Regions from separate parts of the Anaerobacillus sp. ABD4_527 genome, predicted to be linked through region 1. Evidence: riboswitches for the same ligand, from Rfam matches in the RefSeq annotation. Region 1 holds a riboswitch; the other holds the start of a gene.
What was found. A riboswitch is a leader RNA that binds a small molecule or an ion and turns the genes downstream of it on or off. The one in region 1 is predicted to bind S-adenosylmethionine.
Positions count from the first base shown of each region.

Region 2: another riboswitch for S-adenosylmethionine. It lies ahead of ACXAHI_RS08980 (methionine ABC transporter ATP-binding protein); the one in region 1 lies ahead of ACXAHI_RS05010 (Na+/H+ antiporter NhaC family protein).

Region 1 is NZ_JBSWXZ010000001.1:944,720-950,627, reverse strand. Features, by position in the region: gene ACXAHI_RS05030 (SDR family NAD(P)-dependent oxidoreductase) at 1-730, opposite strand, end outside; gene ACXAHI_RS05025 (Y-family DNA polymerase) at 1,005-2,216, shown strand; gene ACXAHI_RS05020 (YolD-like family protein) at 2,232-2,564, shown strand; gene ACXAHI_RS05015 (alpha/beta fold hydrolase) at 2,654-3,493, shown strand; SAM riboswitch class I at 3,575-3,679, shown strand; gene ACXAHI_RS05010 (Na+/H+ antiporter NhaC family protein) at 3,748-5,052, shown strand; gene ACXAHI_RS05005 (hypothetical protein) at 5,093-5,770, opposite strand.
Region 2 is NZ_JBSWXZ010000001.1:1,721,575-1,727,482, reverse strand. Features, by position in the region: gene leuC (3-isopropylmalate dehydratase large subunit) at 1-562, shown strand, start outside; gene leuD (3-isopropylmalate dehydratase small subunit) at 575-1,156, shown strand; SAM riboswitch class I at 1,397-1,506, shown strand; gene ACXAHI_RS08980 (methionine ABC transporter ATP-binding protein) at 1,623-2,645, shown strand; gene ACXAHI_RS08975 (methionine ABC transporter permease) at 2,638-3,306, shown strand; gene ACXAHI_RS08970 (MetQ/NlpA family ABC transporter substrate-binding protein) at 3,331-4,173, shown strand; gene ACXAHI_RS08965 (L-lactate dehydrogenase) at 4,215-5,165, opposite strand; gene ACXAHI_RS08960 (carboxymuconolactone decarboxylase family protein) at 5,330-5,701, shown strand.

The sequences.
Region 1 (5,908 bases):
AGATAATGCTGTTTGCTACTTCTTCTGGCTGTGTGATACGCCCAGAAGGTAATCCTTCTTCTACCGCTTGCAATTCTTCTTCGTAACTTTTACCTTCCCGCTTTCCTTTAGCTTCTATTGCACTTCTTCCCATTTCGGTGTCGACGAATCCAGGGCATACGGCGTTAACGCGAATGCCGTGCTTGATCGCTTCGTGGGCGAATGATTGTGTGAATCCAGTTATTGCGAATTTAGATGCGCTGTATGCTGTGTTTCCGTATGTACCTCGTAATCCTGAAAGAGAAGAGAGGTTCACGATTCCGCCTTTTTTACCTTCGTTACGCATGTGGTTATAAACGAGCTGCGTAAGAAGCACTGTAGCAGTGTAGTTCAGCTCCATCACGTTTCGTAAATCTTCTTCCTGTAAGTAATCTAACGTATCCCCACCGCCAATACCTGCTGAATTTACGAGTCCAGTGATCGGTCCGTTTTCCTTTGCAGCTTTCTTGATAAGGTGCGAGCGGTCTTCTGTGTTTGTTAGGTCAGCAACAATACTCGTGACTTTTGCACCTTCCATCAGTTCCTCGCATTCTTTTTTTAATTTTGAAAGCTTTTCTTCATTCCGTCCTGTGATCGTTACTGCTGCACCTGTTTGTACCGCTACTTTCGCTGTTACATATCCGATTCCACCGGTAGCTCCAGTTACGACAATATGATGATGCTTCAATGCATCCTCTCTAAAAATTCCCATATGATTTCCTCCTTATATTTTACGTAACGATTCCCTCTTTCAATGAAACACGAAACCCCAAAGTACCACATGGCCACAATTGCTCTGCTAAATTTGTTTCTTATCTTCGTGCTGTAGTGCGTTGGAAGAAAGTACTTATTGATATACGAACGTATATTCGGGTAAAATACGGGTATAGATATATAGAACTAGTGTTCTTATTTTCGATTATTTGAAAGGAGTGGTGAAGGTGGATTATTCAACGTTACAAAAGAAAACCATTTTGTGTATTGATATGAAAAGTTTTTATGCGAGCTGTTCTGCGGTCGAGATGGGGCTCGATCCCTTAACGTGTCATCTTGCTGTCGTGGGAGATACGGAGCGTCAGGGTAGTGTGGTTTTAGCGGCCTCGCCTGCACTAAAAAAAGATTTTAATATCCGAACAGGAAACAGGCTTTTTGAAATTCCTGATGATCCCCGTATTCATATCGTGAATGCGAGAATGTCATCCTATTTGAAACAATCGATGGAGATCACAAGGTTATTTCATCGGTATGTTCCAAAAGAATGTATCCATACGTACAGTGTGGACGAATCTTTTCTTCAAATCGACGGGACTGAGCGTCTGTGGGGAGGACGCTTTGAGACGGCTAATAAAATCAGGAAAGAAATCAGTGAAACGTTCGGTTTACCATGTGCGATCGGTATAGGTCCTAACATGCTGATGGCGAAGCTTTGTCTGGATTTAGAGGCGAAGAAGTATGGCGTTGCTGAATGGACGTATGAGGATATCCCTGAGAAGCTCTGGTCTATTTCGCCTCTAAGTAAAATGTGGGGGATCGGTCCGCGTCTCGAGCGCACTTTAAATCGGATGGGGATTATGAATGTTGAACAGCTCGCAAAATACCCGTTACATCTTCTTGAACAAAAGTTCGGAGTGATGGGCAATCAGCTCTATCACCATGCATGGGGAGTAGATCTCTCTGACATTGGAGCTCCGATTATGCAGGGGCAGATCAGCTTTGGTAAAAGTCAGATTCTACTTCGTGATTATCATGAGCAAAAAGAAATCAAACACGTTATTTTGGAAATGAGTGAAGAAGTAGCGAGGCGTGCGAGAAGAGCCGGAAAAGCTGGGCGTACGATCAGCCTCGGAATCGGCTATAGTAAAGACGAGGGAGGCGGCGGTTTTCACAGGTCGAGAAGCATCGACAGCCCCACCTCCATCACGCTTGAAATCTATGACGTGTGCTTGCAGCTTTTTCAGGAATTTTATAGAGGGCAAACGGTTCGGAAAATCTCAATCGCTCTTTCAAATATTTGTGATGACGAGGAAGTGCAGCTCAACCTTTTCAATTTGAAACGGCCGAAGCAGCGAGACCTTGGATACGTAATGGACTCGATACGGGAGAAATACGGATCCGATTCTCTGCTTCGCGCTGTTTCCTACACGAAAGCCGGTACAGCGTTGCATCGAAGTAAGCTTGTCGGAGGTCACAAAGCATAGAAAGGGGTTGATAAGATGATTCGTGACCGAGGAAATATTAAATGGACATCGATGATGTTACCAGAGCATGTTAAAGAGTTAAGAGAATGGAAAGAGGAAGACCGGAGAAGAGAACAGCCTGAGCTTGATGAGCAGAAGATTGAGGAGATGAACGACACCATTTGTGAAGCGATGGCATTTCACCAGCCGCTTACATTTCATTATTTCAAGAACGGTACGAAGAACGTGTTGACAGGATATGTTCATTATATCGACCAGCTCAATAAAGAATTACGAATTGTTGATCTAGATGAGAAGAGGCAGAACATTTCGTTTGCAAGCCTCGTGCATATTGGTGAAGGCGACTAAGATGGTAACACTCCCCACAACAGAAGACGTTTTTCCTCGGCGAAAAGGGGTAAAATACGTACAAACTAGTATACGGAGTGAACTGTCAGATGCTATCTGTAGAGAGTCTCAAACATTATAAGGAGAACATAAAAGGAATTGATATTCACTATGAGTATCATGAGAACGAAGTGACGTCGGACCGTCCTGTGCTAACATTACTGCATGGGTTTTTATCTTCCACTTTTAGTTATCGAAGATTGATTCCCTTGCTTTCAAAGCATTACACGATTGTAGCCGTTGATCTCCCACCGTTTGGAAGAAGTGAAAAATCGAGTCGGTTTGTTCACTCTTATCAAAACTTTGCGGAAGTCGTGATCGAACTACTCGAGCGGCTAAGTGTTGACGAGACCGTTATGATTGGTCATTCCATGGGAGGGCAAGTGGCATTAAGAGCAGCAAGTATCGATGAAGACCTAGTTAAGAAAAATATTTTGCTCTGTAGTTCAGGCTACCTTGAAAAAGCGAGACAGAGTTTAGTGTACTCTTCTTATTTGCCCTTTTTCTCAGTGTATTTAAAGCGCTGGCTTTCGCGAAAAGGAGCAAAAGGGAATTTGATGAACTGCGTTTACGATCCAAATTTAATCGATGAAGAGATGGTGGATGGTTATGTTCAGCCTTTCTTCCATGAAGGGATTTTCCGTTCGCTCGTACGAATGATTCGAGATCGTGAGGGGGATTTGTCACAAGAAGAATTGAGGAGAATTCATACGCCGAGTTTACTGATATGGGGGGAGCATGATCGAGTAGTACCGCTTCAAATTGGAAAACGGCTGGCAGAAGATCTACCGAATTCAGAGCTGATCGTATACGAAAAGACGGGTCACCTTCTCCCTGAAGAGCAGCCACGTTCCATTTTAAGAGACATTCAGAAATTTATTCAGGCGTAAGCCGCAGAACGACACGGTTCGACTTTATTCTTGACGAAGCAGAATAATGCGTGATAAACTTCATAACACTAAATCGAATAGTTCTTATCAAGAGAAGTGGAGGGAACTGGCCCTGAGAAGCTTCAGCAACCTCTGGTATGTCAGAAAGGTGCTGCTTCCAGCAAGAGAGATCTTGAGAGATAAGAGTGAAAGCCCTCTTCTCTTGAAGTGGGCTTTTTTGATTGCTACAAACTTTATGAACAAGGAGAAACACCATGGATAAAGACATAAAAGGGAACGGCTTTGCACTGCTTCCACTCGGTATATTTATTTTACTTTTTATCGGAACGGCAGTTGTAACAAAAGATTTTTATAGCATGCCTGTTGTGCTTGCTTCACTGATCGCTGCAGGCGTTGCACTCGCAATGAACAGGAAAGAAAGCTTTATGACAAAGGTTGAGGTGTTTTGTCGTGGAGCAGGAAACTCCAATATCATCTTAATGATTCTTGTTTTCTTATTAGCGGGAGCCTTCGCTGAAACAGCGAAAAAGATAGGTGCGGTAGATTCGATTGTGAATCTCGGCATCTCTATATTACCAGCAAGCCTTCTCGTTGTTGGTTTGTTTCTAATCGGGTGCTTTATATCAATATCGATGGGAACCTCGATGGGAACGATCGTAGCATTGGCTCCGATTGGAATTGGAATTGCAGAGCAATCCGGGATTCCTGTAGCTTTGACATTGTCAGCGGTCATTGGAGGAGCGATGTTTGGGGATAACCTCTCGATGATTTCCGATACGACGATTGCAGCTGTTCGGACGCAAAACACGAAAATGAAAGATAAGTTCAAGGTGAACTTTTTCATCGTTTTACCGGCAGCAGTTATTACTGCCATTATATATGGATTCTTAACGGTAGGGGAAAGAGCGACAGTAAGTGGAGGTGAACCATTTGATTTTATCTCCGTCCTCCCATACCTTGGCGTATTGATTGCAGCGATTGCAGGGGTAAATGTGCTTATTGTACTTGTAAGTGGAACGTTGTTCGCGGGTGCAGTAGGCTTATTTAACGGAACGTTTGGTTTAAGTGGACTCGTTTCTACGGTAACGGATGGCATTAAAGGGATGGAAGATCTCGCCATGATCGCATTGATTATTGGTGGGATGATCGAAGTCATTCGATATAATGGAGGTGTCCAGTACGTTCTTGATAAAATTCTTCATCGAGTGAGATCGAGAAGAGGAGCGGAGTTTGGTATCGCAGGACTCGCTACGATGTTAGACTTATCGACGGCAAATAACACGATATCAATAATAATGGGTGGACCACTCGCGAAGAACATATCAGAAGAGTACCAAGTTGATCCTCGAAAGTCCGCAAGTATTCTTGATATATTTTCTGGAAGTGTTCAGGGCATGCTCCCATACGGCGCACAGCTGCTAGCAGCGGCTGGACTAGCTTCCATCTCGCCTTTGGCACTCATACCATATTCAATTTATCCAATTCTTACAGCGATTGCTGGTATTGTGGCAATTACCATCAACTACCCTTCATTTCGGAAAGAAGAAGCGGTAGAGTAACGAAACAACCAGGCCTGTCAAAATGACGGCCTGGTTTTGTTTATTCTTCGATTTGCTTTTGTAGGTTCACAATTTTTTGAGGTAATATATAAAGAAATTCAATCAATGAGTCCAATAAATCAATAATTAAATTAGCCGTTTCTTCACTTGCTGAATTTTCAAGGCATAAAAGGTTGTGAAGGTTGCTTCCTTTGCCTAACAGCTGCCCGAGCCGTACGATTGGCTCTTCGAGGTCAACTTGTTTGGCCAGGCTTTCGAGCTGTTTGGATAGAGGTTGAGAAAGTTCGTTTTCAGCTAAAAAGCTTCTAGTGATGCTTTCTAAAACGCGGTTTGCCATAACTGCTGTAGCAGTCCAGTCTTTCATATTATGTACGTTAACAGCTGAACGATAGACACGCTCGAGATCTTCTGGAAGCCTTGCTGTTCCAACCAATCTGCCAAGAGGTTCTCTAGTGAAAGAAGTTTGATGAACAAAAAGCTCTACTTCTTCACCTTGATCGCTAGTAGACGTTTTAATCAATACAAAGAGAATGGATTCTTTACATACCGAACATCTTGAAAAGGTTGAAAAAACCGTTTGGTTGATTTGGTAATCGAATTTTAAATGGAAAGAAGCGGTGTTTCCGCACTCAGGACATTCTGTATTGGCGGACTTTGGTAGTTTTGTTTGTCCGTATTTTACAACAGAATTAATTGTCGTTTGTTGTATTTTTCTCATCTAATACCCCCCTGAATCGATTTTGAGCTTAGTCTTTGATCTCTTGTTGATACGGGTGTTGAGAATAAGGTAGATGTAGTAGTAAGAATATTATAACATTTTATCTTATCAACTTACATTATTCGCCCCGAATGGTAA
Region 2 (5,908 bases), 780 kb from region 1:
AGAACCTCAGGTTACGTGGGGTACGAATCCATCTATGGGATCATCCGTCTACGGTAGAGTGCCTTTTCCAGAGGACTATGAAGATCCTGCTGATCAAAAAGCAATCGCACAGGCCTTAACGTATATGGGGTTAACAGCTGGGATGGCAATTCAGGATATAGACATCCAACATGTCTTTATCGGATCTTGTACAAATTCTAGGATTAGTGATTTAAGAGCCGCAGCAAATATTGTTCGTGGAAGGAAAGTACACCACAATGTTCGAGCGCTAGTCGTGCCAGGTTCTAAATCTGTTAAAGAAACAGCGGAAGCAGAAGGACTAGATCAAGTGTTTATTGAGGCCGGCTTCGAGTGGAGAGAAGCGGGATGCAGTATGTGTCTTGCGATGAATGACGACATCGTTCCACCAGGAGAGCGATGCGCTTCTACATCGAACCGAAACTTTGAGGGACGGCAAGGAAATGGTTCTAGAACGCATCTAGTCAGTCCTGCCATGGCAGCCGCCGCTGCTTTGGAAGGCAAATTTACAGATGCAAGAAAAATGAAGCAGCCTGTCGTGTAAAGGAGTGAAATCATGGAACCTATCAATGAATATACAGGTGTCGTCTATCCTCTAGAAAAGGTGAATGTGGACACAGATCAAATAATACCAAAGCAATTTCTGAAGCGGATCGAGCGACAAGGGTTTGGACAGTTCTTATTCTATCATTGGCGTTTCGATGATGATGGACTCGCACGGTCTGATTTCTCTTTAAATGAAGAGCAATACAGGTCGGCTTCAATCCTAGTAGCTGGTAAAAACTTCGGCTGCGGCTCATCGAGAGAACATGCGCCATGGGCTTTATTAGACTACGGATTTAGAGTGATCATCGCACCAAGCTTTGCAGATATCTTTTACAACAACTGTGTGAAAAACGGTATCCTTCCAATCGCTCTTCCTCAAGAAACCGTTGCAGAATTATTTACAAAGGCAAGCGAAGGTTATTCACTCACTGTTCAACTCGAAAACCAATCTATTAGTGATAACGATGGGCTACACGTATCGTTTGAAATCGATCCGTATTGGAAGGAAATGTTGTTGAACGGGTGGGACGAAGTATCTAGAACCCTTTCACTTGAGGATAAAATCGAGCAGTATGAAAATCAAAGAGCGTAAATAAGATAGCATGTTTTCTCCGTATAGAGATACAACTGAAGCATTGGCGCGAGCGCTGTATGGATTGCAGCGCTTTTACGCTGTCAGAAAAGAGGGCTGATTTTAGAGGAGCAGTTGAAACTCTGGCAGCTAGTTTTATTTAAAAATTCGGACTTTTTACTCATCGATTGACACACTAAAAGTCCCATGCTAGAATTCGATTTAGTACTTAACTAGAGTAACGTGTTAATAACTAAATATCTCTTATTCAGAGAGGTGGAGGGACTGGCCCTATGAAGCCCGGCAACCGTCAAACAGCGTGTTTGAGAAGGTGCCAATTCCTGCAAAGCAAATGCTTTGAGAAATGAGAGAAAGACATCGATTTCAAGTGCCTTTCTGCTCATAGCGGAAAGGCATTTTTTATTTCAAAAGGTTTTAAAATCAACCTATTGTGATGGGACATCGTAAGGTAAAAGGATGTGTGCAAATGATTGAGTTAAAAGGTATAAAGAAGACGTTCTTTGCAGCCTCTGGACCAGTAGAAGCGGTGAAGAATACTGATCTTACAATTGAAAAAGGCGAAATTTTCGGAGTTATCGGATATAGTGGCGCTGGAAAGAGTACACTTATCCGCATGTTAAATCTACTTGAGCGACCAACTGAAGGTAGCGTAACAGTAGATGACAAAGCATTATCTAAGTTGAATAACAAGGAACTTCGTCTAGCAAGACAAGAAATCGGAATGATTTTTCAGCATTTTAATATTCTCTGGTCACGTACTGTAAAAGAAAATATTGCGTTCCCTCTTGAAATATCGGGTGTGCCGAAAGAGAAAAGAAAAGCTCGAGTGGACGAGTTGATCAACCTCGTTGGGTTATCGGGAAGAGAAGATGCGTATCCATCTCAACTAAGTGGTGGTCAAAAACAGCGAGTTGGGATTGCGAGGGCACTTGCTAATAACCCTAAAGTGTTACTTTGTGACGAAGCGACATCGGCCCTGGATCCGAAGACCACAGATAGTATTCTCGACCTATTAAAGAAAATTAATAAAGAGCTAGGACTAACGATCGTGTTGATCACTCATGAAATGCACGTGATCAGAAAGATTTGTCATCGTGTTGCGGTCATGGAAGGTGGCAGTGTTGTTGAAGAAGGTCCAGTACTTGATATTTTTCATCATCCCCAGCAGCCGATCACCCGTGACTTTGTAAATCAGCTGAGTGAGCCTGAGGAAATGAAAGAATCGATTACACACCTCACTGAAACTGCAGAAGGGACTCTCGTACAATTTACCTTTGTAAAAGGAGCTACGGGTTCACCTCTTGTAACGAAGTTAATCAGAGAGTTTCAGATCGAAGTGAACATCATTCAAGGGAAGGTCACCCATACTCAGGATGGTCCTTATGGTAAGCTATCGGTCTTACTAAAAGGAGAACAAGCTGCTATTGATAAAGCACTGAGCTATGCACGTGATCAGAAAGTAGAAGTAGAGGTGATTCCAAATGCTTAGTTCACTATTTCCTAATGTACGTTGGGAAGATATGTGGGAAGCGGCATTACAAACGATCTACATGACCGCGATCTCTGTATTCGCAACGTTTATACTCGGCATTGGACTCGGCCTGCTGCTTTTCTTAACTTCAAAGGGAAACGTCTGGGAAAATCGATATATTAATGGTTTTGTTGCAGGGATTGTAAACCTGTTCCGTTCGATTCCATTCATCATTTTAATTATTTTGCTTATTCCACTATCTGTATACATTGTTGGTACGATGCTGGGAGCTAATGCTGCATTGCCAGCACTTATTGCAGGGGCTGCCCCTTTCTATGCACGAATGGTCGAAATCGCTCTAAGAGAAGTAGACAAGGGAGTGATCGAAGCATCCCAAGCTATGGGGGCTACGAATGGCCAGATTATTTTTAAAGTGTTGCTTCCTGAAGCGATGCCAGCATTGATTTCAGGAATCACAGTAACTGCGATCGCTCTAGTGAGCTATACAGCGATGGCAGGTGTCGTTGGGGCTGGAGGATTAGGAGATCTCGCATATCTAGATGGTTTCCAACGAAATAATCCCGACGTGACGCTTGTCGCAACTGTATTAATTCTCGCTATTGTAGCAGTTCTTCAGGTTATTGGAGATGTTACAACGCGAGCTATGGATAAAAGATAAGATATAAAAAAGGAGAGAGAAACCATGAAAAAACTAGTACTACTTTTGTCAGTTGTTGCACTTGCAGCTTTAGCAGCTTGTGGAGGCAATAACGGTGGTAACAGCGAAGGCTCTGAATCAGAAAGTGAAGAAACGAAACTAGTTGTTGGTGCATCAAACGTTCCACACGCTGAGATTCTAGAAAAAGCACAGCCGCTTCTTGAGGAAGAAGGAATTACTCTTGAAATCGAGCGCTTCCAGGATTACATTCTTCCGAACAAAACGCTCGCTAACGGTGAGTTAGATGCGAACTACTTCCAAACAGTGCCTTATATGGAGCTACAAATGGAAGAAAACGATAACTATGATTTCGTAAACGCTGGTGGAATTCATATCGAGCCGATCGGTGTCTATTCACAGGAATATGAAAACCTTGATGCACTTCCTAAAGGTGCAGAAATCATCATGAGTAACTCTGTATCAGACCATGGTCGTATGCTTCAATTGTTAGAAGCAAAAGGTCTAATTAAAATCAAAGAAGGTATCGATCCAACAGATGCACAAGTTGAAGATATTGCTGAAAATCCAAAAGACCTTACCTTTAAAACAAACGTTGAAGCTTCCCTTCTTCCTCAGATCTATAAGCAAGGCGAAGGCGATGCTGTTATGATCAACACGAACTATGCGATCGATGCTGGCTTAAATCCACAAGAAGATGCAATTGCACTTGAAGGGTCTGACTCTCCATACGTGAACGTCATCACTGTTAACAAAGGTGATGAGGATAACGAAGCTGTAAAAACTCTTGTTGAGGTTCTCCGTTCTGAAGATATTCAAACCTTCATTAAAGAAGAGTATGATGGAGCTGTTGTTCCTGTAAACGAATAAATAGCAAGAGGGTTCTCCATATTGGAGAACCCTCTTTTCTATCATTTGTTTAAGAGTACAGGTTTCATCGCATCAGTCAAAGTCTTTGCTGAATGATTTAGCTGATCCATTTCTTCACGAGTAAGATCTAGTTCAATAACTTCTCTTATTCCATTTTTATTAACAATGGCTGGTACACCAATATAAAGGTTCTCTAAGCCATACTCTCCTTCTAACAAAGTAGAAACGGTAAGAATAGAATTTTCGTTACGTAGAATGGCTTTTGTTAATCGGAGAAGTCCCATAGCAATACCAAAATGTGTAGCACCTTTGCGGTTGATGATGTGATAAGCGGCATCACGAACATCAGTGAACAAGGAATCAAGCTCTTCTTTCCCATTCGGGTAATCTTCAATTAATGAAAGTACAGGTCTACTACCTATAGTAGCGTGACTCCACACTGGTAATTCAGTATCACCGTGCTCTCCTAAAATGTAGCCATGAACATTTCTAGAATCTACATGAAAATACTCTCCCAATAAATATCGGAATCTTGCCGTGTCTAAAATCGTTCCGGAGCCAATGACTCTCTCTTTTGGAAGTCCTGAAAATTTCCATGTAGCATAACTAAGGATATCAACGGGATTCGTAGCGACAATGAATATTCCATCGAACTTACTTGCCATCACATTATTTACGATTTCTTTAAATATCTTCGTGTTTTTATCGATCAAATCAAGTCTAGTCTCGCCAGGCGCTTGATTCGCACCAGCGGCAATCACAACGATATCAGCATCACGACAGTCGCTATAATCACCTGCCCAAATTTTCATCTGCGCACCAAAAGGAATGCCATGATTAAGGTCCCTTGCTTCTCCTTCAGCTTTTTCTTTATTGGCATCAATCAATACGAGCTCATTTGCAACTTCTTGATTAAGCAAAGAAAATGCATAGCTAGTCCCTACGAACCCTGTTCCAATGACAACAACTCGTGTTGTTTTACCTTCAAACATATCATCCACTCCTTTATTTCTTATAGTTATATCTTAACGAACATTTCCCTTTATTCATGTGATAAATCTCACATATCGTTTAAATTTTTTTCTCTTTAAATTTATGGATAGCATTGTGATTGTCTTCTCATACTAACTCTGAATAATTGAAGGAGGAATGTGACGTGACGCAAGAACAACAAAATACAAATTTTGCACAAACAGCATTGCATGACTACAAGGAAGGTCTTGGAGTCTTTACTGAGAAAATGCCCCAAATAGCTAAGAAATATAATGCTTTTACAGAAGCTTGTTTTAGAGAGGGTGCGGTTACTAAGAAGGAAAAGCAGATGATTGCTCTTGGAATCTCCATTTTCTCTCAAGATGAGTATTGCATCATCTACCATACGAAAGGGTGCTTAGATCAAGGATGCACGGAAGAGGAAATCCTCGAGACAGTTGGAGTAACTGCAGCTTTTGGTGGAGGAGCTTCCATGAGTCAGGCTGTAACCCTCGTTCAAGAATGTATTACGGATCTTAATCAAATGAAGCATTAAACAACGAGTTTCTTCCATTATATATATGCACGGTAATGGAATTGCTTCTTAAACGAAGGAAAGATAAGATTTATACTTTTCAATATATTCAAAACATAGAAGAGCAGGTTATTTCCTTTGTAATTGGTGTATATGGCATTTGTAGGCGACTGTATTAAAGTGGTAAATTAAGTGAGTAAATAAATAACCAATTACTGAAAGGATTGA